DNA from 3 places in the Stutzerimonas sp. genome. Region 1 is predicted to be linked to each of the others. Evidence: predicted binding sites of a transcription regulator. Region 1 holds the regulator's gene; each other region holds the start of a gene.
The links. Region 1 encodes LexA, which represses DNA repair genes until DNA is damaged. Its sites were predicted from a motif close to CTGTNTNNNNANACAG; they were not measured.
Positions count from the first base shown of each region.

Region 2: recN (DNA repair protein RecN) is a predicted target of LexA. The motif match lies at 7,581-7,596, and genes of this name have one in related genera.
Region 3: imuA (translesion DNA synthesis-associated protein ImuA) is a predicted target of LexA. The motif match lies at 5,166-5,181, and genes of this name have one in related genera.

Region 1 covers NZ_CEXBBO010000003.1:32,571-42,954, reverse strand. Annotated here, with positions in the region: gene topA (type I DNA topoisomerase) at 1-855, shown strand, start outside; gene AC2LD7_RS02565 (DUF6586 family protein) at 1,000-1,518, shown strand; gene AC2LD7_RS02560 (DMT family transporter) at 1,543-2,397, opposite strand; gene AC2LD7_RS02555 (hypothetical protein) at 2,614-2,847, shown strand; gene sulA (SOS-induced cell division inhibitor SulA) at 2,920-3,402, opposite strand; gene lexA (transcriptional repressor LexA) at 3,501-4,109, opposite strand; gene AC2LD7_RS02540 (TetR/AcrR family transcriptional regulator) at 4,308-5,015, shown strand; gene AC2LD7_RS02535 (L,D-transpeptidase family protein) at 5,055-5,579, shown strand; gene nagZ (beta-N-acetylhexosaminidase) at 5,596-6,594, shown strand; gene AC2LD7_RS02525 (S-methyl-5'-thioinosine phosphorylase) at 6,608-7,345, shown strand; gene AC2LD7_RS02520 (LEA/WHy family protein) at 7,524-8,021, shown strand; gene AC2LD7_RS02515 (SEC-C metal-binding domain-containing protein) at 8,030-8,215, shown strand; gene AC2LD7_RS02510 (DUF2489 domain-containing protein) at 8,223-8,687, shown strand; gene AC2LD7_RS02505 (penicillin acylase family protein) at 8,759-10,384, shown strand, end outside.
Region 2 covers NZ_CEXBBO010000008.1:16,019-26,402, reverse strand. Annotated here, with positions in the region: gene carB (carbamoyl-phosphate synthase large subunit) at 1-1,247, opposite strand, end outside; gene carA (glutamine-hydrolyzing carbamoyl-phosphate synthase small subunit) at 1,278-2,426, opposite strand; gene dapB (4-hydroxy-tetrahydrodipicolinate reductase) at 2,618-3,424, opposite strand; gene dnaJ (molecular chaperone DnaJ) at 3,503-4,633, opposite strand; gene dnaK (molecular chaperone DnaK) at 4,805-6,718, opposite strand; gene grpE (nucleotide exchange factor GrpE) at 6,815-7,384, opposite strand; gene recN (DNA repair protein RecN) at 7,619-9,295, shown strand; gene fur (ferric iron uptake transcriptional regulator) at 9,350-9,757, opposite strand; gene AC2LD7_RS06925 (outer membrane protein assembly factor BamE) at 9,852-10,355, shown strand.
Region 3 covers NZ_CEXBBO010000013.1:41,119-51,502, forward strand. Annotated here, with positions in the region: gene AC2LD7_RS10040 (error-prone DNA polymerase) at 30-3,107, opposite strand; gene AC2LD7_RS10045 (Y-family DNA polymerase) at 3,104-4,516, opposite strand; gene imuA (translesion DNA synthesis-associated protein ImuA) at 4,524-5,141, opposite strand; gene ccoN (cytochrome-c oxidase, cbb3-type subunit I) at 5,573-7,018, shown strand; gene AC2LD7_RS10060 (alpha/beta hydrolase) at 7,138-7,428, shown strand; gene AC2LD7_RS10065 (peroxiredoxin) at 7,503-8,141, shown strand; gene mtnA (S-methyl-5-thioribose-1-phosphate isomerase) at 8,489-9,565, shown strand; gene gyrA (DNA gyrase subunit A) at 9,762-10,384, shown strand, end outside.

The sequences.
Region 1 (10,384 bases):
GACAACGGCATGCGTGCCAACCAGCCGACGCTAACCGATATCCCGTGCAAGGTGTGCGGCCGTCCAATGATGATCCGCACCGCTTCGACCGGTGTGTTCCTCGGCTGCTCCGGTTACAGCCTGCCGCCGAAAGAGCGCTGCAAGTCGACGGTCAATCTGATTCCTGGCGACGAGATTGCTGCCGACGATGAGGGTGAGTCGGAATCGCGTGTGCTGCTCGGCAAGCATCGCTGCCCAATTTGCAGCACGGCGATGGACGCCTATCTGCTGGACGAAACGCGCAAGCTGCATATTTGCGGCAATAATCCAGATTGCACCGGCTACGAGATCGAGCAGGGCCAGTACCGCATCAAGGGCTACGAAGGTCCGAGTCTAGAATGCGATAAGTGCGGCAGCGAGATGCAGCTCAAGACGGGCCGCTTCGGCAAGTTCTTCGGTTGCACCAACGCCGAGTGTAAGAACACACGCAAGTTGCTCAGGAGTGGCGAGGCGGCACCGCCAAAGATGGATGCGGTGAAGATGCCGGAACTCAAGTGCGAAAAGGTCGAGGATACTTACGTGCTGCGTGACGGTGCGTCCGGCCTGTTTCTCGCCGCCAGCCAGTTCCCGAAGAATCGCGAAACCCGCGCGCCTCTGGTGCTGGAGCTGATTCCGCACAAGGATGAGATCGATCCGAAGTACCACTTCCTGTTAAGTGCGCCGCAGAAGGATCCGGAAGGTCGCCCAGCCGTTATCCGCTTCAGTCGCAAGACCAAGGAGCAATATGTGCAGACCGAGGTCAATGGTAAGCCGACGGGCTGGAAGGCATTCTTCGATGGCGGCAAGTGGAAGGTAGAAGACAAGAGCGCCAAATAGATCAACAGCCGATAAGGGCGCTTGAGGCTGAACGCCGGACGAGAAAGCGGCTTCAGCCTCGACCAAGGCAAGTGTTCGGATTGCGATTCCTGCATCTGCCGCCATACTTTCCCAGCTACCTGCTGATCTACGAGAGCGACCGCTATGGCTCATGAGCTGTACACCCGAACCAATCAGAAGATCTATTTCGCCGGGCTGACGCTTGAGAGCTGGCGACGGGCCGAGGAAAAAGGTGCGCTGAATGCTCCGGGGCTGATCCAGGCGGAGCGTGAGGCCAGTCTGTTTCATCTGTACGGCGCACTGCTGGGGCTTTGCCACGAGATTGCCGGCTACTATCGCCTGCCGGGTGCGAACGCGCCGCGAGCAGAGTTGCTGCTTACACATTCGCCGCAGAATTCATCGTCGAGTCCAGAGCTGGCTGAGTTGGTCGAGTTGGCCGAGCATTCCGAAACCTGGCTTGCGCGATTGCTGCAGGCCCATGCGGCACTGTTCGAGCCGCCTAGCGCGCCCGTCAAGGCCAAGACCGACCCAGCCATGCCATTGATCGAAGCGGTCAGCGTGGGCGAGGAAGCGCCGGTACTGACGCATGCCGAAGTCGAGTCCTGGCGGCAGAACATGAAGGATCTGGCGCTGCGCTTTCGGGAATCGCTTACCGAATGGTAAAGGCCTAAGCACGAAACCGTCTGGCTATTCCGCTCTGGTTGGGACCTTGTGCTTGACCCGTAAGACCAAGGCGATGCCGCCCAGGATTGCGAGGCCGGAGATCAATAGTCGGCCGGTCAGGGTTTCCCCGAGAAGCAGACTGCCGGCCAGCGCAGTGATAAGGGGCACGCTCAGCTGGACGCTGGCAGCCTGTATAGCCGCGAGGCCGGGCAGCGCGGCGTACCAGATGGCATAGCCGATACCGGACGTCAGCCCTCCGGATAAGAGCGCATAGATCACACCGGCCGTGTCCCACTTGAGCGAGGCCAGCGCCAGCAGGCAAAGCACAGCAGTGATCGGTAGCGTGCGGATGAAGTTTCCAGCTGTTGCGGCCAGCGGATCTGGCGTTCCTCTTCCCAATAGCGAATACGCGCCCCAGGCGATGCCCGATAGCACCATCAGCAACGAAGCTGCAACGGCCGGGGTGCTCGTGCCTGGAAGAAGAAGCGCGACCAGTCCCCCTCCTGCCAGAAACAGCCCAACCACTTGCAGGCGATGCAGCCGCTCCCCTCTGGTGAGCCCCCAGGCAATCATGCTCAACTGCACTGCACCGAACAGCAGCAGCGCGCCGGCACCGGCATCGAGATGCAGGTAGGCGTACGAGAAGGCTGCCGCATAGACGAAGAGCGCCAGGGCGCCGTACCAACTGCCGGACTTCACTGAAGGTCGTTTGCGCAGGAATAACAATAACCACAGCATCAGAGCGCCGGCTAACAGGCGCAACGCGGTAAAGCTGGCAGGGTCGATCTGGCTGTCACGCAATGCAGCACGGCAAAGCAGTGAGTTCCCCGCGAAGGCAAGCATGGCCAATGCTGTCAGCAGCAACGTTCTGGCGGTCATTCGACAGTTTCCTTGGGGCGAATGGCGCTGCCCGACTGCTGTTCGGACGGCGATGAGACGCCATCCTACTGCGCCGTTGAGCTTTGGCGCACCTGCATTTGGCAACCACCCCCTCGCTCTGAAAGCGGTATGGCATCGTTCTCGTACCGAGAAGCCAAGGGCTGTCTGCACGCTGGTCGGCTGGTACAATGCGCGCCTTTCACGGGGAGCAGACTCATGCCAACGTCTTTTCTGGAAATCGTCGAGCTACCCGACGGCAGCATTGTGCTGCGTCGCGCTGAGGACGAAGGCGTGCTGGTCACGCTGGATTTCTCTGACGATGCCAAGGAGTTCCTGCAAGGTCAGCATGTCGAAATTGCCAAGGCAATGTTCAGCGTCGGTGTGCAGATGGCAGGGCGAGTATCGGAAGGGGAATTCGAACGGGAAGAGGGGCCGCATGTGCTGCACTGATGCGGACTGCCCGGTTGCCATTGCGGCTGGGCGGGATTTTGGCACTTCCTTGTGCCGGGTAGATCAAAGGGTTCAGTTACCCATACGTATGTTCAGGCTTTGCGCGCTGCCCTGATCAGCCGCAGCGTGCAGTTTCAGCCGGCTGGCCCTGTCGAGGCGCCCCAGCCAGGTAATCACCGTATGGCTGCAACCTGACATCAGTGCCTTGCACGCCAATTCCAATGCGCCTTGGGTCTCGCGGGACTGTAATAACAGAATACGGTCGCGGTTGAGCCCGGTTTCCCGCAACCAGCTTTGCGACAATGATGCAGGCGGCGCGATCAACGTCAGCCAGCGTGTATCAGTCGCCTCACTAAGCTCGCGCAGAATGGGGGCGAGCAACAGACGGCAATGACCACTGCTGCCGCTCAAGGTCATTTCGCTCAGGCAGTCGTCGGCAGGCTGCGGGGTGACGCAAGCCACCTCCCCGAACGGCGCCAAGCGATGAGCGATCAGCCCTTCGAATAAAGAAAGCTGTGGTGGTTTGCCTGCGATGGGTTGGGGTTGATACTGCATGAACCTCTCCTCAGCAGGCTGTTGAAACTACCTGCGTTGCCAATACGTCGTTAAAACAGCCTCGTCTCGCTATCTCGGCTACGTTTTTCAACGGCCGGCTAGCGGCGAATCACGCCGACACTCAAGCCTTCGATAACCAGTTCCTGTTGTTCGAGATCCACTTCGATGGGGGCAAATTCGGGGTTCTCAGCGAGCAGCCAGACCTTGTCGCCTTCGCGCTTGAAGCGCTTCACCGTTACTTCATCGTCAATCCTAGCCACAACGACCTGACCATTGCGTGCCTCACGCGTGGTATGTACGGCAAGCAAATCACCATCGAGGATGCCGATGTCCTTCATGCTCATGCCATGCACGCGCAGCAGATAGTCGGCCTTGGGGTGGAAGAATGACGGGTTGATCTGGCAGGACTCTTCGACGTTTTGCTGGGCAAGAATTGGCGCGCCGGCTGCGACCCGGCCGATAACGGGTATACCGCTCTCTTCGGCGGCAGGTTCGAATCCGGGAATACGTATCCCGCGCGAGGCGCCGGGCGTCATCTCGATAGCGCCTTTTCGGGCCAGCGCCTTAAGGTGCTCTTCAGCGGCGTTGGGAGATTTGAACCCTAGCTGCTGAGCGATCTCCGCGCGAGTCGGCGGGTAGCCGTTGTCTTCCAGGCAGCGTTTGATGAAAGCTAGGATTTCCGACTGGCGAGGGGTCAGCTTGATCATGAGCGGTCTCTGTTCTTTTATACAGTGACTGGGATTATATACAGTGCCTTGTGCTTGGCAATCTTTGTTTGGTTGAGGGCTGCGCTGGCTTGGTGCAAGCTTTGGTTGCGACGGCTAGGCGCTCGGGCGCTTTCATGGTTGACTTGGCTGTGAGTGAAACGTAAGTTTCAAACAAGTGTTCGTCAGTGGGGAGGGGGCATGGCGCAGTCGGAAACAGTGGAGCGTATTCTTGATGCAGCGGAACAGCTGTTTGCTGAAAAAGGCTTCGCCGAAACTTCGCTTCGCCTGATCACCAGCAAGGCCGGGGTCAACCTGGCGGCAGTGAACTACCACTTCGGTTCGAAAAAGGCGCTTATCCAGGCAGTGTTCTCTCGTTTCCTCGGGCCGTTCTGCGTGAGCCTTGAGCGAGAGCTGGACAAGCGGGAAGCTAAGCCCGACAAGAAGGACAGTCTCGAAGAGTTGCTGGAGATTCTGGTCGAGCAGGCGCTTGCGGTGAAGCCACGCAGTGGCGACGATCTGTCGATTTTCATGCGCCTGCTGGGTTTGTCATTCAGTCAGAGCCAGGGTCACCTGCGCCGTTATCTTGAGGACATGTACGGCAAAGTGTTTCGCCGGTACATGCACCGAGTGCACGAGGCGGCGCCTTCGATACCGCCAATCGAGTTGTTCTGGCGCGTGCATTTCATGCTCGGTGCAGCGGCGTTCAGCATGTCGGGCATCAAGGCGCTGCGGGCCATTGCCGAGAACGATTTCGGTGCCAGGACTTCCATCGAACAGGTCATGCGCATGATGATTCCATTTCTTGCTGCCGGTATGCGCGCCGATTCCGGCGTTGTGGATTCGAGTCTGGCCCACGCCCACCCCATCGCCCGGCGCAACGCCCTGGCGATGCCCGCTAAGGGTTGAGGTGCACGACTGCGGATCGATCGGCTAAGCTAGCCGCCCATGTCTGATCTCGATTTTCTTCATATCTCGATTGCCGACCAGATGCTCTACGGATTTTCCGATGGCAGGCTGCGCGTTCGGCTGCCTGTGTCTACCGCTCTTAACGGTGCTGGCGAGCGCAACGGTTCCGGCTGCACGCCTCGTGGTCGCCACCAAGTCCGTGCGCGCATTGGTGAAGGGCTGCCCTCCGGGGCCGTTTTGCGCGGCCGGCGCTGGACCGGTGAAGTCTGGAATTCGGGCCTGGACGAGCAGTTTCCCGGGCGCGACTGGATTCTTTCCCGAATCCTCTGGCTCAGCGGATGCGAGCCCGGACACAACCGGATGGGCGAGGTAGATACCTTTCGTCGTTACATCTATTTGCATGGCACGCCTGACGTAGAACCCATGGGCGTACCGCTTTCTCACGGTTGCATCAGGCTGCGCAATGCCGATTTGCTCGATCTTTTCCCGCTGGTTCCGGCTGGTTGTGCCGTTCAGATAGGCGAAGCAGCGTGTCCGGATTGGTCGAGCGCAACGCTGAACTAAGGATTTGCTCAATATCATGCAAGGCTCATTGATGCTGGACATCGCCGGCACCTGGCTGACTGCCGAGGATCGCCAGTTGCTACGCCAGCCGGAGGTAGGCGGACTGATTCTGTTCGCTCGCAATATCGAAAATCCTCGTCAGGTGCAGGAGTTGTGTTGCGCGATTCGTGCCGTGCGGCCCGATGTTCTGTTGGCTGTCGATCAGGAAGGCGGGCGCGTTCAACGGCTGCGGCGCGATTTTGTTCGCTTGCCAGCGATGCGCGACTTCGCTTCGCACGCCGATGCGTTGGCGTTGGCAGAAGCTTGTGGCTGGGTAATGGCGACCGAAGTGCTGGCGGTCGGGCTGGATTTCAGCTTCGCGCCGGTACTCGACCTGGATCATCAGCGCAGCGCAGTAGTCGGGACCCGCGCGTTCGAGGCCGACCCGCAGCGGGCCACCGAACTTGCCGGGGCGTTCATCAAGGGCATGCGTAGCGCCGGGATGGCGACCACAGGCAAGCACTTCCCTGGTCATGGCTGGGCCGAGGCTGATTCTCACGTTGCGATTCCGGTCGACGAACGTGGTCTGGACGCGCTGCGCGCGCATGATCTGATCCCATTCCGGCAGTTGGCGGGCGAGCTAGACGCGGTGATGCCTGCGCATGTGATCTATCCGCAGGTGGACGACAAGCCGGCCGGCTTTTCACGACGCTGGCTGCAGGACATATTGCGCAACGAGCTGGGCTTCCGCGGGGTGATCTTCAGCGATGACTTGTCGATGGCCGGTGCGCATGTGGCAGGGGATGCCGCGAGTCGCATCGAAGCGGCACTGACGGCAGGCTGCGACATGGGGTTGGTGTGCAACGACCGTGGCGCTGCCGAGCTGGCCCTGTCGGCGCTGCAGCGTCTCGGTGTGCAACCGTCGCCGGCACTGGCGAAGATGCGCAGCCGTGCGGCAGGCTCGCTGGAATACAAACAGGATCCGCGCTGGCGCGCATCGATCGCCACGCTCAAAGCAGCCGAACTGATCGTTTGACCAAGGAAGCATGATGACTGTCCACGCCATTATTGGCGGCACCGGCCTGACCGAGTTGCCCGGTTTTACCCTGCGTGAAGCCATTTACATGGAAACCCCATACGGTCCGCCGTCGGCCGACATCCTGCGCGGCGAGTATGCCGGCAAAGATGTGTTGTTTCTGGCCCGTCACGGACACCCGCACCGCATCCCGCCGCATCAGGTGAACTACCGCGCCAATTTATGGGCACTGAAGAAGGCCGGAGCGCAGGCGATCATCGCGGTGAACGCGGTCGGCGGCATTCATTCGGCGATGGGTTCTGGCCATCTGTGCGTACCGCATCAGCTCATCGACTATACCTACGGGCGCGAGCACACCTTCTTCGAGGGCGACATCGAGCATGTCACCCATGTCGATTTCAGCTACCCCTACGACGAAACCCTACGTCAGCGCCTTATCGCTGGTTTGTCTGCCGAAGGCTATCTGTTCAGCAGTCATGGCATCTACGGCTGTACCCAAGGACCAAGGTTGGAAACGGTTGCCGAAGTCGCCAGGATGGAGCGAGATGGCTGCGATATCGTGGGTATGACGGGGATGCCCGAGGCGGTCCTCGCCCGAGAGCTAGAGCTGCCTTATGCCTGCCTGGCGCTAGTCGTCAATCCTGCTGCCGGCAAAACCACCGGCGTCATTACCATGGCGGAAATCGAGGCGGCACTGGCGGAGGGGATCTTCAAGACCCGGGCAGTGCTAGCCCGCGCGCTCGCTGGTTAGCCCGGCGGGCAGTTGGCTTCCTAGAAGAGCGAACGGCTGCGTCGGCAAGTGCCGCAATGGTTCCGTACGCCGCAATGGTGGTAGCAAAGACGTAGCGGAGACATGCTAGCTTCGCCAAAACAACCCATTGCAGCCAATCCGCCGCTTGCTACACTTGGCCGTCCTATGGAGTACCGGAATGCTTTGCCACGCACCTATAAGAAGAATATCGAGAGCAGTGGTTTTGCTGGGCCTGCTGTCCAGCCTTGCCGGTTGTTCGACCTGGTTCAGCGGCGATTTCCAGGATCCTCGTGTCCAGCTCACTAAGGTCGAAATCATTAAGGCCAGGTTGCTCGAGCAGCAATTCATGCTGCGCTTTCGCATCGACAATCCCAATGAGCAAAGCCTGCCGGTTCGCGGGCTGATTTACACCGTCCACCTCAACGATATCGAACTGGCCAGCGGCGAATCCAGCGGCTGGGCGACTGTTCCCGGTCATGGCTTCGAATACTATGAAGTGCCGGTATATACGAACCTCTGGCGGCACATGAAATACATCGTGCGACTCTTGGAGAAGCCTGACCGGCCAATTGCCTATCGTCTGGATGGTGAGCTGAAAACGGGCTTGCTGCTCGGTCGGGGCGTGCACATCTCCACCAATGGCGAGATAATCCCCGGCAACTTTATCCCAGAGTAGCAACCTAGATGAACCAGGAAACCCACGTACACGGTCCCGATTGCAATCACGACCACGACCACGACCACCACGTCCATGGCCCGCATTGCAACCATAGCCATGACCCGGTTCGCAATCCGCTGAAGGATGTCGGCCGCAACGACCCTTGCCCGTGCGGCAGCCAAAAGAAATTCAAGAAGTGCCACGGAGCCTGACCCGCTCATGACGTCCGTCGCTATGGCGCTCCTTTTTGTTGGCCTGCTGCTGATTGCGGCGTTGGCCGTATACGCCGTGAATCTCTGGCGCAAGGTTTGGCGCAGGGAGCAACAACTTGCAGAAATGCAGGCGCAGCAGCATGCGGCGCTTGCGGGGGACCTGCGGATGCTCGCCGGGAGCCTGCTCGATGAGCAGGTGCCGCTGATCGAAGGCGCGATCCGGATCAAGGTACTGCTGGATAACTACGACTCGAACCTGGGGCAGGATCCTCGCTGCCAGGTGTTCCAGGTGCTTTTCGAAGCGACCGAACAAGTGCCGAGGCATTCCGCCTGGAAGGCATTGGACAAGACCGAGCGCCGCCGACACGAAGCCAGCTTCAGTGCACTTGAGTTGCAACACAAAGCGGAGGCGCGCCGGTCCGCTCGCTGGCTGCTCGACGAGGCCTTGCCGAAAAATCGCGAAGCCGCCTGAGCGCAACGTCGTACCGCAGCACCCTCTATCCTGTCTATTTCTGTTATTGCCCGCCCGCGAAGGAGCCGTTGATGTCTCTGCGTCTGCCGTTTGTTCTGGTTCGTCTGACTCTGGGCGCTGCATTGGCGGCTGGCGGCCTCAGTGGCTGTCAGGCCTACCTGGATAATCGTTACAGCGACAGCCTGCCGCCCGCGCAAGGTGTCCAGGCGATTACCGGTTTGGACAAGAGTGTGAGTATCCGGCGCAATCCGCTGGGAATGCCGTTGATCGAGACGGCCACTTTTCACGATGCGCTGTTCGGTCTAGGTTACGTGCATGCTACTGACCGTCTAAGCCAGATGGTCGGATTGCGCCTCATGGCCGAAGGGCGTCTGGCGGAGATGGTCGGGCCCGGTGTGCTGGAGATCGATCGCTTCATGCGTGCGGTGAATCTTCGACAGAGTGCGGCGGTGCTGTACCGGGAAAGCTCGCCGCGGATGAAGCGTTTTTTCGAAGTCTACTCCCGTGGCGTCAATGCCTATTTGTTCCGGCATCGCGACAAGCTGCCGATGGATTTGGCCGCCGCGGATTACACCCCCGAATACTGGAAAGCCGAAGACTCAGTGCTGGTGTTCTGCCTGCTGAACTTCGGACTTGCGGTCAATCTGCAGGAAGAGATCGCATCGCTGGTCATGGCGCAGAAAGTGGGTAGCGATAAGCTTGCTTGGCTACTGCCGACCTATCCTGACGAGCCGTTACCCTTCGATGAGGCCGACAAGCTCGCGGGCTTGAAGTTGAGTGGTGAGATACCAGGGCTTGCTGCCCTTGACAACGCCGCGTCTGAGGTTGCTTCGCTGAATATGCTTGGTGTCGCTGCGTCGAACAACTGGGCTATATCGGGCAGCAACACCCGCAGCGGCAAGCCGCTGATGGCTAACGACACGCATCTGCCGCTGTCGATGCCCTCGTACTGGAACTTCGTGCAGATCCGCTCGCCGAAATTCCAGGCCGCCGGTGTGACTATCGCAGGGGTGCCCGCTGTGATCGCTGGCTTCAATGGCAAGCTGGGCTGGGGCATGACCATGGTCATGGGCGACACCCAGGACTTATTTCTGGAACAGGTAAGACGCGAAGGCGGACGCTTGTTGTACCTTGCAGATGGCAAGTGGGTGCCGGCTCGCGAGCGTCACGAGACGTTTTTCATCAAGGGTCAGCGCCCAATTCGCGAGACGGTCTACGAGACCCGCAACGGCCCGCTGCTGAACAGTGTGCTGGGCGAACGCAAGCATCCCTTGCAGCCGCTGCAACTGAGCAGCGGTTATGGGCTCGCACTGAAGACGACGCAATTCGAGGGCGACCGGTCGCTGGATGCGTTTTTCGACCTGATTCGCGCGCAGTCGCTGGACAAGGCCTTCGAGGCGACTCGTGAGATCCGCGCTGCGGCACTCAATATCGTTTTCGCCGATGCCCAGGGTACCGGCTGGCAGGTAACCGGACGCTATCCCAATCGTCGCGAAGGGCTCGGCCTGATTCCGTCGCCCGGCTGGGATGGTCGTTACGACTGGGATGGTTTCGCCGATCCGATGCTGCATCCCTATGACCAGGATCCGCAGCAAGGCTGGCTCGCGACGGCCAATCATCGCACCGTGCCCAAAGGCTACGGCATGCAGCTGTCCAACTCCTGGTATTACCCTGAGCGCGCCGAGCGCATTGCCGAG
Region 2 (10,384 bases), on a different contig from region 1:
GCCAGGTCCAGCTTCGGATCGAAGCCCGAAACGCCGACTTCCAGTCCACGCAACGCTTTCTGCATGGATTCCTGGAAGGTGCGACCAATGGCCATGACTTCACCGACGGACTTCATCTGAGTAGTGAGACGGGCGTCGGCCTTGGGGAATTTCTCGAAGGCAAAGCGCGGGATTTTGGTGACAACGTAATCGATGGCAGGCTCGAAGGAGGCAGGGGTGCGACCGCCAGTAATATCGTTGGACAACTCGTCGAGCGTGTAACCGACCGCCAGCTTGGCCGCAATCTTCGCGATCGGGAAGCCGGTGGCCTTGGAAGCCAGGGCCGACGAACGCGACACACGGGGGTTCATCTCGATCACCACCATGCGACCAGTGTTCGGACAGATACCGAACTGCACGTTAGAACCACCGGTCTCCACGCCAATCTCGCGCAACACCGCCAGCGAGGCGTTACGCAGGATTTGATATTCCTTGTCAGTGAGAGTTTGAGCGGGCGCCACGGTGATGGAGTCACCCGTGTGTACGCCCATCGGATCGAAGTTCTCAATGGCGCAGACGATGATGCAGTTGTCCTTCTTGTCGCGGACGACCTCCATCTCGTATTCCTTCCAGCCGATCAGCGACTCGTCGATGAGCAACTCGCTAGTCGGTGAGAGATCCAGGCCACGGGCACAGATTTCTTCGAACTCTTCCCGGTTATAGGCGATCCCGCCACCAGTGCCGCCCATGGTGAAGGAGGGGCGAATAATGCAGGGGAAGCCGACTTTATCGAGCACGCCATAGGCTTCATCCATGTTGTGCGCAATACCGGAAACCGGGCAGGCCAGACCGATATTCTTCATCGCCTTGTCAAAGCGCGAGCGATCCTCGGCCTTGTCGATGGTGTCGGCGTTGGCCCCGATCATCTCGACGCCGAATTTTTCCAGAACGCCGTGCTTTTCCAAGTCCAGCGCGCAGTTCAACGCGGTCTGGCCGCCCATAGTCGGCAGCAACGCGTCAGGACGCTCCTTCTCGATGATCTTGGCCACGGTGGCCCATTTGATCGGCTCGATATAGGTCGCATCGGCCATGGCCGGGTCGGTCATGATGGTGGCGGGGTTGGAGTTCACCAGGATGACGCGGAACCCTTCCTCGCGCAGCGCCTTGCACGCCTGAGCGCCCGAGTAGTCGAACTCGCACGCCTGACCGATAACGATCGGACCGGCGCCGAGGATCAGAATGCTTTTGATATCTGTACGTTTTGGCATGGTTTCTCTCGAATTCTGTGCTCGGCGGGCTTAGCGGCGCTTGGCCATGGCATCGATGAAGCGGTCGAACAGCGGCGCCACATCATGTGGGCCGGGACTCGCCTCAGGATGCCCCTGGAAGCTGAAGGCGACCTTGTCGGTGCGCTCGATGCCCTGCAGGGTGCCGTCGAACAGCGACTTGTGCGTCGCGCGAAGATTGCCCGGCAGACTGGCCTCGTCCACGGCGAAGCCATGGTTCTGGCTGGTAATCATCACCACACCGGTATCCAGATCCTGAACAGGGTGGTTGGCGCCGTGGTGCCCGTTGGGCATTTTCACCGTCTTGGCGCCGGATGCCAGCGCCAGCAGTTGATGGCCGAGGCAGATACCGAACACCGGGATATCGGTTTTCAGCACCTCCTGAATCGCCTTGATCGCATAGTCGCACGGCTCAGGGTCACCCGGGCCATTGGCGAGAAAAACACCGTCCGGGCTCAAGGCCAGCGCTTCGCTGGCGGTGGACTGAGCTGGAAGCACAGTAACGCGGCAACCGCGCGCGACGAGCATGCGCAGGATGTTGTACTTCACACCGTAATCGAAAGCGACAACGTGATAGGGCAGCTCGCTGGCAGGAATTTCCTGGTGACCATCGTCGTTCAGGCACCAGATACTCGAACGCCACTCGTAGGCTTCCTTGACGCTGACTTCCTTGGCCAGGTCCATACCTTTGAGGCCAGGAAAGCTGCGCGCCAACTCCAACGCCTTTTCTTCCGTCGCATCGTCACCGGCGAGGATGCAACCATCCTGCGCACCTTTCTCGCGAAGAATGCGAGTCAGGCGACGGGTATCGATACCGGCGATGGCTACGGTCCCGTTGGCCTTGAGGTAATCCGGCAAGGATTGCTTGTCGCGCCAGTTGCTGGAAATCAGCGGCAGGTCCCGAATAACAAGGCCAGCAGCCCAGACTTTCCAAGATTCGGCATCTTCCGGAGTTGTGCCGGTGTTGCCAATATGCGGGTAGGTCAGGGTAACGATCTGCTTGGCATAGGAGGGATCGGTGAGGATTTCCTGATAGCCGGTCATGGCGGTGTTAAATACCACCTCACCAATGGTTTGCCCATCGGCGCCGATGGATTCGCCGCGAAAGATGCTGCCATCGGCAAGGGCCAAAATGGCTGGCGTAAGGGCTGGCTTAGTCAAGAGACCTCCAAGATCAAGGCTGAAGCAGGCGCAGATTGTAAAAAAGCGGGATGACGTGTGAAGGTCATCCCGCTTTTTATTTGAGTCATTTCTGCGCAACTTTTAGTGGACACACTAAAACGGGAAGCTTACAGAAAACACCCTTTCAGGTCCAGCCAAAATCCGCCCAACGTGCCAGCCGGCACGTATCTTCAGCGCAGCCCGAGTACATCCTGCATGTCATACAGACCTGCGGGCTGCTGCTCCAGCCACAACGCCGCGCGCACCGCTCCCTTAGCAAAGGTCATGCGACTGGAAGCCTTGTGTGTGATCTCGACCCGCTCGCCCTCGGCCGCGAACAGTACCGTATGATCCCCGACGACATCCCCGGCGCGGACGGTAGCGAAGCCGATGGTGTCCCGCTCGCGCACCCCGGTTTGCCCCTCGCGACCGTATACCGCAACCTTCTGCAGATCGCGACCGAGCGCTTCGGCTATCACTTCACCCATCCGCAGTGCAGTGCCGGATGGCGCATCGACCTTATGCCGATGGTGCGCCTCGATGATCTCGATATCGACCTCGTCACCCAGCACTCGCGCAGCAGTGTCGAGTAACTTCAGGCACAGGTTGACGCCCACGCTGAAGTTGGCGGCAAAAACGATGGGAATGTCCTTTGCTGCCGCGGCCAACTTTTCCTTCTCTTCAACCGAGAAACCGGTCGTGCCGATCACCATCGCCTTGCCAGCACATCGGCAGACTTCAAGATTTTTCAACGTCACCGAAGGATGGGTGAAATCGATCAGCACGTCGAACTCCTCGACGACCTTTTCAACGCTTCCAATCAGCGGCACACCGATTCTGCCGATGGCCGCAAGCTCGCCTGCATCAGCGCCAACCAGGGTGCTGTCAGCCCGATCGATCGCGGCGGTCAGTCCCGCAGCACCGCCAGTCTGCTGTACGGCTTCGACCAGGGTTTTACCCATGCGCCCAGCGGCGCCCATTACTGCAATACGTCGCATCCAGTCAGCTCCAGGCTGCAGGCTGCAGGCTGCAGGCGAAAGCTTGAAGCCTGTCGCCTGCAGCCTGCAGCCTTCTGTTTATAGATCACCGAAAAAACGCTTCATGCCTTCGAACCAACCGCTGGCCTTGGGTGAGTGGGAACTGTCGCTCTGCAATGTCTTGCGGAATTCGTCGAGCAGTTCGCGCTGACGCTTACCCAGGTTTACCGGAGTTTCCACCGCTACACGACACAGCAGGTCGCCAGCCGCACCACCACGTACCGGCGCGACACCCTTGCCACGCAAACGGAACTGCTTACCGGTCTGCGTCCCCTCTGGAATTTTCAGCTTTACTCGACCGTCCAGCGTCGGAACTTCCAGCTCGCCGCCCAACGCCGCGTCGGCGAAGCTGATCGGCACCTCGCAGTACAGATGCTTGCCATCACGCTGAAAGATGGGGTGCTCGCGGACGTTGACCACGACATAAAGATCGCCCGCCGGGCCACCCTGAGCGCCCGCCTCGCCTTCGCCAGTCAGACGGATGCGGTCGCCGGTGTCGACACCTGGCGGAACCTTGACCGAAAGTGTCTTCTGCTCTTCAACACGCCCTTGCCCATGACAGCTGCCGCAAGGATCGGAGATCATCTTGCCGCTGCCATGGCAGCGCGGACAGGTCTGCTGTACAGAAAAGAAGCCCTGCTGCATGCGCACCTGGCCGATACCACCGCAGGTGGTACAGGTAACAGGACTGGTCCCTTTCTTCGCACCGGAGCCATCACAGGTCTTGCACTCGACCAGCGTCGGTACACGAATGGTCACCGTGGTGCCGCGCACGGCCTCTTCCAGGTCCAACTCCAGCGTGTAGCGCAGATCGCTACCGCGCTGGGCACCGCCACGCGAGCTGCCCCGCGCACCGGTGAAGAAATCACTGAAAACATCACCGAAGATATCGGAGAAGTTGGCACCGCCATAACCAGCGCCGCCCGCACCTGCACCCATCTGCGGATCGACGCCGGCATGACCGTACTGATCGTAGGCCTGACGCTTGCTCGCATCGGACAGCACTTCGTAAGCCTCGTTGGCTTCCTTAAACGCTTCTTCGGCGGCTTTATCCCCGGGATTACGATCCGGATGGTGCTTCATCGCAAGGCGACGATAAGCCTTTTTCAGCTCCGCCTCGCTGGTGCCGCGTTCGACACCCAGCACTTCGTAATAGTCACGTTTGGCCATAAATTTCCTGAACCTTCAAATTCGTACCCTCCAGACACGCCGACGCGGGAGCAAGCCCCCGCGCGGCGATCAAGCCCGTCACGGAATCACCGCATCGGGTTGGAGCGAAAAGCAGCGGCCATGATGGCGGTCGCTGCTTCCCTCCAAGTCATGGAGGTCATAAGCCGCAGCTTACTTGTTGTCCTTGACCTCTTCGAACTCGGCGTCGACAACGTCGTCACCGGACTGCGCGTTGTCGCCAGCCTGCTCGCCTTCGCCGCCCTGAGGCTGCTCGGCGTACATCTTCTGCGCCAGCGGCGTGGAGGCCTGGGAAACCGCAGCGATCTTGGCTTCGATCTCGGCTTTGTCGTCGCCCTTGATGGCTACTTCCAGCTCGCCAATGGCTTTCTCGATATTGGCCTTGTCTTCTTCGGTGGCCTTGTCGCCGGCCTCGGTCAACATCTTGCGAGTCGCATGGACCAGTTGATCGCCCTGGTTACGTGCAGTAACCAGCTCCTCGAACTTGCGGTCTTCCTCGGCATTGGCCTCGGCGTCACGGACCATCTGTTCGATTTCTTCCTCGGACAGACCTGAGTTGGCCTTGATCACGATGGACTGATGCTTGCCAGTGGCCTTGTCTTTCGCCGACACGTGCAGAATACCGTTGGCGTCGATGTCGAAGGTCACCTCGATCTGCGGCATGCCACGCGGGGCCGGCGGAATCTCGGCCAGATCGAAACGACCCAGCGACTTGTTCTGCGCCGCCTGCTTGCGCTCACCCTGCAACACGTGAATGGTCACAGCGCTCTGGTTGTCATCGGCAGTCGAGAACACCTGCGACTTCTTGGTCGGAATGGTTGTGTTTTTCTCGATCAGCGCAGTCATCACGCCACCCATGGTTTCGATACCCAAGGTCAGCGGGGAAACGTCGAGCAGAAGCACGTCCTTGACGTCACCGGCCAGAACGGCACCCTGGATCGCGGCACCCATGGCGACGGCTTCGTCCGGGTTGACGTCCTTGCGCGCTTCCTTGCCGAAGAATTCGGCGACCTTCTGCTGCACCAATGGCATACGGGTCTGGCCACCGACCAGAATCACGTCGTCGATTTTGGAAACATCGATACCGGCATCCTTCATGGCGATTCGGCAAGGCTCGATGGTGCGCTGCACCAGATCCTCGACCAACGCCTCCAGCTTGGCGCGGGAAATCTTCACGTTCAGGTGCTTAGGACCGGTTGCATCGGCCGTAATGTACGGCAGGTTGACGTCGGTCTGCTGGCTGGAGGACAGCTCGATCTTGGCTTTCTCGGCCGCTTCCTTCAGGCGCTGCATGGCCAGCGGGTCACCCTTGAGGTTCATGCCGCTTTCTTTCTTGAACTCGTCGACGAGGTAGTCGATCAAGCGGATGTCGAAATCCTCGCCACCCAGGAAGGTGTCACCGTTGGTGGCCAACACTTCGAACTGGTGCTCGCCGTCGACCTCGGCGATCTCAATCACCGACACGTCGAAGGTACCGCCACCCAGGTCATAAACGATCACGGTGTGATCGCCCTTGGCCTTATCCATGCCATAGGCCAGCGCAGCTGCGGTTGGCTCGTTGATGATGCGCTTGACGTCCAGACCTGCGATACGACCGGCATCCTTGGTAGCTTGACGCTGACTGTCGTTGAAGTAGGCCGGAACGGTGATTACCGCCTCGGTAACCGCCTCGCCGAGATAGTCTTCGGCGGTCTTCTTCATCTTCTTCAGAATTTCCGCGGAAATCTGCGGTGGCGCCATCTTCTGGCCGCTCACTTCTACCCAGGCGTCACTATTGTCCGCCTTGACGATCTTGTACGGGACCATCTGAATGTCTTTTTGCACAACATCTTCATCGAAGCGGCGGCCGATCAGTCGCTTTACGGCGTACAGCGTGTTGTGCGGATTGGTGACCGCCTGGCGCTTGGCCGATTGACCAACCAGGATCTCGCCATCATTGGCATACGCAATGATCGACGGAGTGGTACGGCCACCCTCGGCGTTCTCGATCACCTTGGCTTTGCCGTTTTCCAGAATGGAGACGCAGGAGTTGGTCGTTCCCAGGTCGATACCGATAATTTTGCCCATGTGCTTCTCTCCGAACTTTGATTGATCCGCGCCTGTTTACCGGCAGCGGGTAACACAAAAACGCTTGGCTACCAGATGGGGGTCAGCAGCCAGAATTCAAGCCTTCTCATCAATCGAAGGCGGGGCTTCTGCCGGCGCCTTGCTGACAACGACCATCGCCGGACGCAGCAAGCGGCCATTTAGCAGGTAACCCTTCTGGAATACTTTGAGCACGCTTCCAGGCTCGGCATGGGTGCTTTCTTCCATCGCCATGGCCTGATGATGCTCGGGATTGAACGGCTCGCCTTGCGGATCGAGCGGCACCAACTGATGACGTGCCAATGTATCGAGCAGCAGCTTGAAGGTCAGCTCGACGCCTTCGCGCATGGGCTTGACCGCTTCGTCGTCCGGGTTCGACAGCTCGAGCCCGCGCTCCAGACTATCGGCAACGGCTAGCAGGTCACCGGCAAACTTTTCCAGAGCGAACTTATGCGCCTTTTCCACATCCTGCTCGGCGCGGCGGCGGATGTTTTGCAGCTCCGCCGCAACCCGCAGGGATTGATCCTGCGCCGCCGCCAGCTGCTCTTCGAGGGACTGCACACGGGCAGCCAGATCCTCGGCCACCTCGGCTTGCGCGGTCTCGTTCTCTTCGGGGGTCTGGTTGTCCAGGTTCTGCTCGTCGGCCATGCGTTCCTCCTCATCAAGACTTCAGCGGGCGGTCATTCCCGCGCTTGTGCCGCTATATGGGGGCGGCAAACTCGGCTTCAAGGGCAATCCGCATCTCGAATGAGCCTCAGCACCGCCAAGCCTCGCCCAGAGCCAACGCGCACACTTTGTTGACACACCACTTATGCCGAGCAGCTTGAAGCCGCCAGCGAAAGCACTGTATAAATAGCCAGTCACCTACGCAGGAGCCCTGCCATGCTGGTCCACCTCTCCGTTCACAACTACGCCATCGTCGAGCACCTCGACCTCGAGCTGAAACGCGGCATGAGCGTAATCAGCGGGGAAACCGGCGCCGGCAAGTCGATCATGCTCGACGCCCTAGGCCTCACCCTCGGCGACCGCGCGGACAGCAGCGTGGTACGTATCGGCGCGGACAAGGCGGACATTCTCGCCAGCTTCGATCTGGATGACATTCCCGATGCCAGAGCCTGGTTGGCCGAACGCGATCTGGACAATGACGGTCCGTGCATTCTCCGCCGAGTGATCACCGCCGAAGGCCGCTCGCGCGGCTATATCAATGGCACGCCCTGCCCACAGGGCGATCTGAAGGCGCTCGGCGAGCTGCTTATCGATATTCACAGCCAGCACGAACACCAGTCGCTGCTCAAGCTCGACACTCACAGGCGGCTGCTCGATGAATACAGCGGCAGTCAGGACCTCGCCCGCCAGGTTCAACTGGCCGCGCAGCGCTGGCGGCAGACCCGGCAAAGCCTGGAGCGACTGAGCAACAGCAGCGATGAACAACGCGCACGCCATCAGTTGCTGAGCTATCAACTGGAAGAACTAGAAACCCTGGCGCTCGGCGAAGACGAGCTGGAGCAGCTGGAGCAAGAGCACAAGAACCTCGCCAACGCCGAACATCTACTCGGCGCCTGCCGCCAGGTGATCGACCTATGCAGCGAGAGTGATGCGGGCAACGTGCTGTCAGCACTGACCTCGAGCCTGCAGCGCCTCACCGGATTCCAGAATCAGCCCGGCGCGCTCGGCGAGGCGGTTAACTTACTGTCCAGTGCACAAATACAGGTAGAAGAAGCAGTCGGCGAGCTGAACCGCTTCCTCGACCATTTCGACTCCGACCCGCAGCGCCAGCAGGCGCTGGAAGAGCGCCTGGATAGCATTTATACCCTAGCGCGCAAGCATCGAGTGCAGCCGCCGGAGCTTCCAGCATTGCAGCAGCGGCTGTTTGAAGAGCTTGAAAGCTTGAACGCCAATGATGACGCACTGGAACAACTCAGCGAAGAGCTCGCCGCGTATGCCCGACATTACCTTGAAAAAGCTGAGGAGCTGAGCGCTGCACGCCAGCAGGCCGCCGAATCGCTTGCCGTGGCTGTCGAAGCGGAAATTCAGCGACTGGGCATGCCTGGCGGCAAATTCAGCGTGGTGCTCAAGCCGACAGCGGAGGGCGAGCTGATGCCGCACGGACTGGAACAGGTGGAATTTCTCGTCAGCGCCAATCCGGGACAGCCATTGCGCCCATTGACGAAGGTCGCCTCTGGCGGCGAACTGTCGCGAATCAGTCTTGCGATTCAAGTAATCACCGCCCAGACCTCACGAATCCCGACACTGGTGTTCGACGAAGTGGACGTCGGTATCGGGGGCCCCACCGCCGAAGTGGTCGGGCAGTTGCTGCGACGCCTCGGTGAACGCGGGCAAGTACTTACCGTCACCCACCTGCCGCAAGTAGCGGCGCAAGGGCACCATCACCTGTTCGTGCACAAGGCTCGCGGCAAGGACGAGACCCATACGGCAGTTGCCGCACTGGAAGAGGGCGAACGCGTCGAAGAAATCGCCCGCATGCTCGGCGGAGTCGATTTGACCGAACAGGCGCTGGCCCACGCCCGACAGATGATTGGCTCAGCCCAAGCCTCTTAACAGATACAAAAAAGGCGACCTACGGGCCGCCTTTTCCGCTGCGTGCAGCGCTGATCATTCAGCCTTTTTGCGCACGTAAAGCACCAAATTGTGATCGACCAGCTCGTAACCGTGGCGTTTGACGATTTCTTTCTGCAATTTTTCGATTTCAGAGTCGAAAAACTCGATGACATCGCCACTGTCGACACAGACCATATGGTCGTGATGCCCGCTGTCGGCGAGCTCGAATACAGCATGGCCACCGTCGAAATTATGCCGAACCACGAGGCCGGCCGCCTCGAACTGGGTCAACACACGGTAGACAGTTGCCAGACCGACATCTTCGCCGGCTTCCATCAATGCTTTATAGACGTCCTCAGCGCTCATGTGACGCCGGTCGGTGGTATCCAGCATCTGCAGGATTTTGACCCGTGGCAGGGTTACTTTGAGGCCAGCTTTGCGTAGTTCGCTATTTTCAACCATGGTTGGCTTTCTCGCTGCTGCTGTTTCGCAGCCTCCTTCAATACGGGTATGATCCGGGTCTTTGCCCAGCCAAGATAGTGGAAGTCACCTACCGATGCAAAACACCAAGCTCATGCTGTCCAGTCTCACGCTTGTGGGCCTGTTCGCACTCGCCGGTTGTTCATTCCCCGGGGTTTACAAGGTCGACATTCAACAGGGCAATGTCGTTACACAGGACATGATAGACCAGTTACGCCCTGGAATGACCCGCTCGCAAGTACGGTTTATTATGGGCAACCCGCTGATCACCGACACCTTCCATGCCGACCGCTGGGATTACCTATACAGCATCCAGCCGGGCGGCAGTCAGCGCCAGCAGGAACGTGTAAGCCTGGTATTCAATGGTAACGACCAGCTGGCAGGCTTGGCCGGTGATTTCAAGCCGGGCGTCAGCCGCGACGAGGCGATCCTCGGCACTGATCAGCCTGCCATCGAAACACCGGTACGCACCGAGCCAGAGGCGACCGAACCCGGTTCACTGCTTGAGCAGATCCAGCGCGACGTCGACGCTGCCGAGCCGGCCCCGGTGCCAGCTCCGGATCCCCTGGAAACAAACTAGTGGCCTGTACGGCTAGTTGGTTAACCCAA
Region 3 (10,384 bases), on a different contig from region 1:
TTAATACGAGGTGTTCCTACAACGGCGTATCACTGGAAATCTCGACTGCGTACATCCAGACCTGTCAGCAGTGGCGTGAGGTCGCTCAGGCGCCCAGCGATGATGTGGCGCACGCCGTGTGCTGACTCCAGATGGCCGTCGATTCGGAGCATCTGAGACTGTATGAGTACACGCCGCTGGCGCTCAGCCAAGTCGTGCCAGACCACCACGTTGATCATGCCGAACTCGTCCTCTAGGGTGACGAAGATCGCCCCACTGGCCGTTTGTGGACGCTGACGGCCGATCACCAAGCCGGCGACACTGAGCGGGCGTCCATGCTCTACACTGGCCAATTCACGCGAGCTGCGACAACGCAGTGCTCTCAGCTGACCGCGCAGCAGCATCAGCGGGTGCGGACCGAGTGTGGTGCTGAGGGTGGCGTAGTCCGTCAGTAAATCTTCGCCGACTGTGGGAAGCGGTAGAGTCACCGGTGCTTCTTGTCGCGTGACCTGTCCAACGAATAGCGGCAACTGCGGCTCTATTCCGGCCACCGCCCAGCGCGCTCGGTGGCGATGTCCGACGAGGCCGCGCAGAGCTCCGGCGTCGGCCAGTCGCTCACGAGCACGAGCATCCAGCCTGGCGCGGATGCACAGATCACCGACGTCGGCAAATGATCGAACCCGACGGGCCGCCTCGATGCGTCGGGCATCTTCCTCGCGGAAGCCGCGTACCAGGCACAGGCCCAGGCGGATCGCCGGTTGTTCGCTGGCGGTTGGCTCCAGACTGCAATCCCAAGCGCTGTGGTGGACATCCACCGGACGAATCTCCAAGCCATGGCGGCGCGCGTCCTGAAGTATTTGATCGGGATTGTAAAAGCCCATCGGCCAGCTATTGATCAATGCACAGGCGTAGGCGGCCGGTTCGTGGCATTTCAGCCAGCAACTGGCGTAGGTGAGCAGGGCGAAGCTGGCGGCGTGAGATTCGGGGAAGCCATAACTGCCGAATCCTTTAATTTGTTCGAAGATGCGTGAGATGAAATCCGCCTCGTAGCCTTTGGCGAGCATGCGTTCGGTCAGTCGCTGGCGGTGGGGCTCCAAGCCGCCATGACGTTTCCAGGCGGCCATGGATCGGCGCAGTTCGTCGGCTTCGCCGGGCGTGTACAGGGCGGCGACGATTGCCAGCTCCATTACCTGTTCCTGGAAAAGCGGCACGCCGAGGGTGCGCTCGAAGACGGGTATCAGTTCGTCGGATGGGTAATCCACGGGTTCTTCTTTATTACGTCGGCGCAAGTAGGGGTGAACCATATCGCCCTGGATCGGACCCGGTCGCACGATGGCAACTTGGATCACCAAGTCGTAAAACTCTTTAGGGCGCAGCCGTGGCAGCATGGCCATCTGCGCCCGCGACTCGATCTGGAACACGCCAACAGTATCGGCGCGGCTGATCATCTCGTAGGTTGCGCGGTCTTCCCGGGGCAGCGTGGCGATCGTCCAGCGCGTGCCGCGATACTGTTCGATCAGGTTGAAACAGCGGCGCAATGCGCTGAGCATGCCGAGAGCGAGGACATCGACTTTGAGCAGGCCGACCAGATCAAGGTCATCCTTGTCCCACTGAATCACGGTGCGCTCGGCCATGCTGGCGTTTTCCACCGGTACCAGGGTTTCCAGGGAATGTTCGGAGATGACGAAGCCGCCTGGGTGCTGCGACAGATGGCGAGGGAAACCGATCAGCTCGCCGGTCAGCGTCAGCGCTCGGCGCAGTACCGGACTGCTCGGGTCGAAGCCGGCTTCTCGCAGACGTTCGTCGTCTGGAATCCGGTCGCTCCAGCGTCCACAACAGTCAGCCAGTGCATTGACTTGGTCCGGTGGCAGGCTGAGGGCCTTGGCTACGTCACGTAAGGCACCGGTGGCGTGATAGGTACTGGCGACGGCAGTCAGCGCGGCTCGATCGCGGCCATAACGGCGAAAGACATACTGGATGACTTCCTCGCGGCGATCGTGCTCGAAGTCGACGTCAATGTCCGGTGGTTCGTTGCGCTCGCGGGAGAGGAAGCGTTCGAACAATAACTTGCTCCGTGCCGGGTCGAGTTCGGTGATGCCCAGCACAAAACACACTGTCGAGTTGGCTGCCGAGCCGCGACCCTGACAAAGAATGTGTTGATCACGAGCGAAGCGAACGAGGTCATACACGGTCAGGAAGTAGCTCTCGTATTTCAGTTCGGCGATCAGTTGTAGCTCGTGTTCGATCTGTGCGCGGACTTTCGCTGTGACGCCATCCGGCCAGCGCCAACGCGCGCCGTCCTCGACCAGTTTGCGTAGCCAGGAGGTGGGGCTGTGGCCCGTAGGCACCAGTTCGTGCGGGTAGTGGTATTCCAGCTGGCTGAGGTCGAACCGGCAGCGCTCGGCGATGCGCAGTGTTTCGGCGAGCAGTTCGGTTGGATACAGCTGGGTCAGTTCCTCGTATCGGCGCAAATGACGTTCGCCGTTAGGGAATAAATAACGACCGGCCTCTGCCACCGGCAGGTGATGCCGGATCGCGGTCATGCAGTCTTGCAAAGCGCGGCGGCCACGAGCATGCATATGCACATCGCCGCAAGCCACTGCGGGGATGTTCAGACGCGCGGCCAGCGCCTGCCACTGACGCAGGTGCAGCATGTCGTCTGGCCCGCGGTGCAGCTCGATGCCCAGCCAGAGGTGCTCTGGAAATCGCTCGTGTAGCCAGCGACCCTCGTCGTCAGCATCGGGCTGGTGGGTAATCCAGATGGCCAGCAGTCCATCCAGCGGTTCGCTCAGGTCTTCACAAAGAAGCTGGTAGCGACCCTTCTCGGCGCGTCGGCGGGCCCGGGTGATCAGCCGGCACAAGTTCTGATAGCCGGCCAGGTTTTCCACCAGCAGAACCAGTTTTGGTCCACCTTCGATCTGTATTTCGCTGCCGATAATCAGCGGCAGGCCGACATCTTTCGAGGCCTGCCACGCCCGTACGATGCCGGATAGCGTGCATTCATCCGTGATGGCAAGGGCTCGGTAGCCAAGCCGGACGGCGCGCTCGAACAATTCCCGGGCACTGGAGGCGCCACGTTGGAAGCTGAAGTTGGACAGGCAATGCAGTTCGACATAGGCGGCTGTCATGCGAACCAGCCGTGCAGCAGCAGCGGTCCCCCAGTGACGGGGCGGAAGGCCCAGCCGCGCTGCCCTGCGCGAGTTTCCACCAGATAATAGTCACGTCGCACATCACCGCCGTCCCACCAGCCGGATTCGATGCGCTCGGGCCCGGCGAGAACGCGAAGGGATGCCTCGTGTAATGGTTTCGATTCGGCCAGCAGCCAGCCGGGACGAGGGCCGGTATAGGGTGATAGCTCATTCTGAGCGACGTGCTGCGGCTGCCACGCACATTCGGGGCGGTGGTCGGCCTGAGCCCCAAGGCCCTGCACGGCGTCATCACCCAGCCGGGCTCGCAAACGCTCACGCAGTTGCTCCCAGGGTAACGATTGCTGTGGGCGCTCGTCGAACAGCTCACGGTGCTCGGGGACGAAGGCCGGTAGCTCGCGTGCCACCAGGCGCACCGCCAGTACCGGTGCCGGCAGTTGCAGGTGTTCCAAGCGGCCGCGGGTCAGTTCGAAAAGCATGGCCGGGTCGCGCTCGGCGCTGAGCAAACCGACCGGTACTTGGCTATCGGCCAGGTTGCGGTGCTCCAGATGCAAGGTGAAACGCTGTACACCGCTGTCGCGACCGGCCAGGTAAGCGGCGAGATCGGCGGTCAGGCGGCGCAGCGGGAACAGCAGTGCCTGGTGCGACTCGACTTCGAAGTTCAGCTCGATCCGAGCATCGAAGCGGTCTGGCGGCCGGTAGAAATCCAGCGCCAATGGACGATGTTCTTGCAGCGTATCGAGATGCCTCAGCGCGTCTGCTGGAAAACGCCGCGCCAGACCATCGCGGGGCAGCGCGAGCACCTGCTTCAAGGTCCGAAGGCCCATCCGGACAAAAGCGGTCGTCACTTCGCGCGACAGGCCGATACGTTCTATCGGCAGTGGGCCCAGTACAGGCTGCAATGTCTCGGAATCCATTACGGCTAGGCCGTCATGGACGTTGGCCAGGACGCGTGCGGCGGCCGGGTTGGGTGCGAGGGTAATGCGATGTTGAAAGCCCAGCGCGGCTAATTCCTGACGCAGACGTGCCTCCAAACGAGGCCAAGGGCCGAACAGGCCAAGACTGGATCGCACTTCCAATAGCAGGCAACGCGGGTAATGCAGGCTGACCTGCGAGCTGAAACCATAGGCCCAGGCGGCAAGAAATTGCTGCCAGCGCTCGATTGACTTCAAGTCATAGTCGGCTGTGGCGAACGCGCGAGTCAGCGCCTGGGCGGCGATCAACGATTGCCCTGGTTTGAGGCCGAGCGCCCGCGCGGCTGGATTGACCGCCTGCAACACGCGGCGCTGTGGCGTGCCGCTCAAGAGCGCCAGCGGCGCCTCGGCATCGGCGCGGCCGCGCAGCGCACCGTCCATGGCCAGTTGCGGCAGCAGAATGCAGGCCCAGAGCATGGTCATCTCAATGCCATGCCGCAGCGGGGATCGGGCGCGCCGGAGCCAGGCCGCCGCGGCACTTGAGTACACGCAGTTGCGCTGGCTTGGCTTCGATGGCCAAGCGTAGTGCCGCTGGCGAAGAATTGACCGCCTCGCGCAGTGGACGATAGGCAAAGGCCAGGGTCTGGCCTGTCTCGGCAGCAACCTGCAGGCGACGCAGGGCGCGATCATCGGCTTGTTGCGGCCAGCACAACACCGCACCACAACTGCCTGAACGCAGACATTGCTCGGCAGTCCACAAGACGTCACGCCCTTGCGCCTTGATGATTACCAGCTGACGCAGGTCCACACCGGCGGACAGCCAGGCCTGAGGGTAGGGAACATGAGGAGGCGCCACCAGCACCACGCGCTCACCGCTGATGGTCAACCGCGCCAGGGTCGGCCAGAGCAGGCGCAGCTCGCCGATACCGGTGGTGGCGAAAAGTATTTCACTCAGAGCCGATTCCGGCCAGCCGCCGCCGGGCAGCGCTGCATCCAGCGCGGCATGCCCGGTTGGCTGGGTGTTGGGTGGGAAGACTCTGCTCTGGCCACGCCACAGGTGGCGTGCATCGAGCAGATGGTTGAGAGCGACTACGGAAGTCATGGCAATGAGGGTATTCCGAAAATACTGTATATGAATACAGTATTTAGCTTGGCGGAATAGCGGTCAAGCTGGCGCGATGAAACGCGTTTGGAATAGAAAAATTTCGGCGTGCTTGCTGACAAGACTCTACGAGCTGGCTTCTCTGCAATCGGTGCTGTGGTCTGGCGAGGTTGCCAAGTTGCTTCGGGTGAATCTGCTACTGATCGCTCTTGTACGGAGCGGTTGCGACTGTTGTTCCTCTACGAACCGTCGCTATCTAAGATATAGATGATTATTTATGCATTTAAAGTTCATCAATATTCGTTATATTTATTTTATCTGCCGCCGCACACTTTCCTAGCTTCGCTCGATCATCCTTGCCGACCTTGGATTTCGCTGGGTCGGTATGAGGTTGGCGTTGAGCTGCCACTCAATTTTGCTTTGGAAACGTTATGGCCGATGCTTCTTTAGATGACACCGCTCCGACATACAACTACGAGGTTGTCCGTCGTTTCACTCTCATGACGTTATTCTGGGGCGTCGTTGGGATGGGGATGGGGGCAATTATCGCGGCGCAGCTGGTCTGGCCGGAACTCAATCTCGGGTTGCCCTGGACAAGCTTTGGACGCCTCCGCCCGGTCCACACCAATCTGGTGATATTTGCATTTGGCGGAGGTGCGCTGTTCGCGACCTCGTTCTACGTCGTGCAACGCACCTGCAGGGTACGGCTGGTCTCGGATTGGCTAGCCAACTTCGTTTTCTGGGGCTGGCAGGCCGCGATCGTAGCGATGTTGATCAGTTACCCCCTCGGCATCACCTCATCCAAGGAATACGCCGAGATGGAATGGCCCATTGCGTTATGGGTCACGCTGGTTTGGATGGCATATATGTATCTCTTTTTCGGAACGATCGCACGGCGCCGGACCAAGCATATCTATGTCGCTAACTGGTTCTATGGCGCTTTCATCATCGTCACGGCAATGGTGCATGTCATCAATCACGCCGCCATTCCGGTGAGCCTGTTCAAGTCCTACTCGTTCTATTCTGGCGCAACGGACGCGATGATCCAGTGGTGGTACGGGCACAGCGTGGTGGGCTTCATTCTTTCCGTGGGGTTCCTCGGGATGATGTATTACTTCGTGCCCAAGCAGGCCGAGCGGCCGGTGTATTCCTATCGGCTATCGATCGTGCATTTCTGGGCCATCATCAGCCTTTACATCTGGGCCGGCCCGCATCATCTGCATTACACCGCGTTGCCGGAATGGGCCCAGAACCTGGGCATGGTGATGTCTATTATTTTGCTGGCACCGAGCTGGGGCGGGATGATCAACGGCATGATGACGCTATCGGGCGCCTGGCATAAGTTGCGCACCGACCCTATTCTGCGTTTTCTGGTGGTGTCGCTGGCGTTCTACGGCATGTCGACCTTCGAAGGTCCGATGATGGCGATCAAAACCGTCAACGCCCTGTCCCATTACACCGATTGGACCATCGGCCATGTACACGCCGGTGCGCTGGGGTGGGTCGCTATGATTTCCATCGGCACGCTCTATCATATGATCCCGGTGCTGTGGAATCGCGAGCGCATGTACAGCGTGCGCCTGATCAATGCGCATTTCTGGCTAGCGACCATCGGCACTGTGCTTTATATCGCTTCGATGTGGGTCAACGGCATCACCCAGGGCTTGATGTGGCGCGCCGTCAATAATGACGGCACCTTGACCTATTCATTCGTCGAAGCGCTGGAAGCCAGTCACCCAGGCTATATCGTGCGTCTGATCGGTGGTGGAACATTCTTCCTTGGCATGCTGCTAATGGCCTTCAACACTTGGCGAACTGTGCGTATGACTGCGAATGCAGAGCCTGGCATTGCCGGTGCGGTGGGGCAGGTCGCCTGAACAGCGCTGCGCTGGCCGAACGCGTTTTAATGTTTATGGAATAAGTAAATATCTTCTTATTCTTTTTGTCCTTCGTGGCTGTGACTAGACTGGCTTCATTACATTTGAAAGGCATCTCGATGGGCAGCGAGTCGATCCGCTATCCGATAGTGCTGGGCTGGCAACGCTCGCATGAGCACTGGCAAAACCATTGGCCGCACAGCCTGCCTAACAGTGCCAGGTTGAACAGGCGGACCGCCAGTTCCCAGCGAGCGTTCGAGCTTGGCCGCGACTGGGGTAGCGAGACCTTCATTCTCAGCCGTGCCGGGCACATCAAGGCCAAATCCGGGCGCAGCCGCTGGGAAGAGGGTTTCGCCTACCTGTATCGATTGCTGAACCGTATCGAACAACAGGCCCATGAAACGGCCTGAGCGCAGGCATTGATCCACCCGCACCGGCAGCCGTATGGCCGGCTTAACGCAACTGTCATAAGAGGAACAAAGACATGAGCATTCGTCTCGGCGACATCGCACCCGACTTCGAACAGGACTCCAGCGAAGGCCGCATCCATTTCCATGAATGGCTCGGCAATAGCTGGGGCGTATTGTTTTCCCATCCAGCCGATTTCACGCCGGTGTGCACCACCGAGCTTGGCTTCACCGCCAAGCTGAAAGATGAGTTCGCCAAGCGCAACGTCAAAGCCATCGCGCTCTCGGTAGATCCAGTGGATTCGCATGTAAAGTGGATCGACGACATCAACGAGACCCAAAACACGCGGGTTAATTTCCCGATTCTGGCCGACGCTGATCGCAAGGTATCCGAGCTGTACGACCTCATCCACCCCAACGCTAACGATACCCTGACGGTGCGTTCGCTATTCGTTATCGACCCGAACAAGAAGGTGCGTCTGACCATTACCTACCCGGCGAGCACTGGACGCAATTTTCACGAGATCCTACGCGTGATCGATTCGCTGCAGCTGACCGACAGCCATAAGGTCGCCACGCCGGCCAACTGGCAGGACGGCGACGAGGTGGTGATCGTGCCTTCGCTCAAGGACGAGGAAGAACTCAAGCAGCGCTTCCCGAAGGGCTATCGCGCGGTGAAGCCCTATCTGCGTATGACGCCACAGCCGAATCGTTGATCGGACGCTGACAAGCCCGTAGGGGCGCGAAAATCCGCGAAATATAGGCGCAGGGCAGGGGGGCGGGACGGTCAGTGCTTCGATCAAACAGGGGTAAGCGATCACGCTATTCGCACGCATCGATTGCATTGGGCTGGCTTTGCTTGTGCTAGGAAAATCAGTCGATTAGGATTCGCGCCCGGGTATGGGGCGCAAGTGCTCGTATCACTTCGTCATGACATATCGAATGCTGAAAGCCCGGCTCGGAAACGGCCGGGTTTTTTCATGTCTCCGGCTCGCAAGATGGTGAACGGACCGGTTCTGTACCTGCGGGTCGGGAATGCAAGTCAAGTAGAGAGAGGATTGCCATGCGTGAGCGCTTGTTGGCCGCAGAAAAAGTGAAGGCTATCGAGTGGCAGGGCGGGCAGCTGCGTTTGCTCGACCAGCGCAAACTGCCGCTGGAAGAGCTATGGCACACCTACGATTCTGCTGCGGCTGTTGCGACGGCCATTCGCGAGATGGTCGTGCGCGGCGCTCCGGCGATCGGGATCAGCGCGGCGTACGGGCTGGCTCTGGGACTCAAGGCCCGGCTCGCCGAAGGTAGCGACTGGCGTGCGGCGCTGGAGGAGGACTTCAAGATACTTGCCGACTCACGTCCGACCGCCGTCAACCTGTTCTGGGCGCTGAATCAGATGCGTGAGCGGCTGGATCGGCTGAAACCAGGCGAAGATCCGCTGGTGGCTGCCGAGGCTCAGGCGGCCTCCATTCACGCGAGCGATCGCGAAGCCAATCTCACCATGGCGCAGCTAGGCGTCGACCTGATTCGCAAATATCAGGGCAATCCTCAAAATCTGCTCACTCACTGCAATACCGGCGCGCTTGCTACCGGTGGTTTTGGCACCGCACTCGGTGTGCTCCGTGCCGCGCACTTGGAAGGGCTTGTCGAGTGCGTTTACGCAGACGAAACACGGCCTTGGCTACAGGGCTCGCGCCTGACCGCATGGGAGCTGGCGGGCGAAGGCGTGCCGGTCACCCTGAATGCCGACTCGGCTGCGGCGCATTTGATGAAGACGCGCGGCATCACCTGGGTGATCGTGGGTGCTGATCGGATTACCGCCAATGGTGACGTTGCCAACAAGATCGGCACCTACCAGCTTGCCGTGCTGGCCATGCACCATGGCGTGCGGTTCATGGTGGTAGCGCCGAGCTCGACCATTGATATGGAGCTGGAGACCGGCGATGACATTCCTATCGAAGAGCGCGCGGGCAGCGAACTGCTGGAGGTTAATGGGCAGCGATTTGCGGCTGACGTCGATGCATTCAATCCGGTATTCGATGTGACGCCTGCTGATCTGATCGACGCCATCGTCACTGAAAAGGGTGTCGTCGAACGCCCGAGCGCGGCCAAGCTGGCTGCCTTGATGAGCCGCAAGCGGCTCCACTGAAGGACGAATAACGCGGCTGGAGGCTGAAGGCTGGACGAATAATGGCAAGACCTTGTGCCCTTTCGTTAAATCAGCGAACGGCACGGGCTCGAAGCGCTTTCTTCGTTAAGCCTCCAGCCTCCAGCGGCATGCCTCCTTGTGATACCATTCCGCGCTTAATCGCAGGACCCTGCTGACTATAAGGAACCAGGCTTCCATGGGCGAACTGGCCAAAGAAATCCTCCCGGTCAATATCGAAGACGAACTCAAGCAGTCCTACCTCGACTACGCCATGAGCGTAATCGTCGGACGAGCGCTGCCGGATGCGCGCGACGGATTGAAGCCTGTGCATCGCCGTGTGCTTTTTGCCATGAGCGAACTGGGTAACGACTGGAACAAGCCATACAAGAAATCCGCTCGTGTGGTCGGTGACGTGATCGGTAAATACCATCCCCACGGTGATTCCGCGGTCTACGACACCATCGTGCGGATGGCGCAGCCATTCTCGCTGCGCTACATGCTGGTCGACGGCCAGGGCAACTTCGGTTCGGTCGATGGCGACAACGCGGCGGCCATGCGTTACACCGAAGTGCGGATGGCCAAGCTGGCACACGAACTGCTGGCCGATCTGGACAAGGAAACCGTCGATTGGGTGCCCAACTATGACGGCACCGAGCAGATTCCGGCGGTCATGCCGACCAAGATTCCGAACCTGCTGGTCAACGGCTCCAGTGGTATCGCCGTGGGTATGGCGACCAATATTCCGCCGCACAACTTGAGCGAAGTGATCGATGGTTGCCTGGCGCTGATCGAGAACTCCGAGATCACCATCGATGAGCT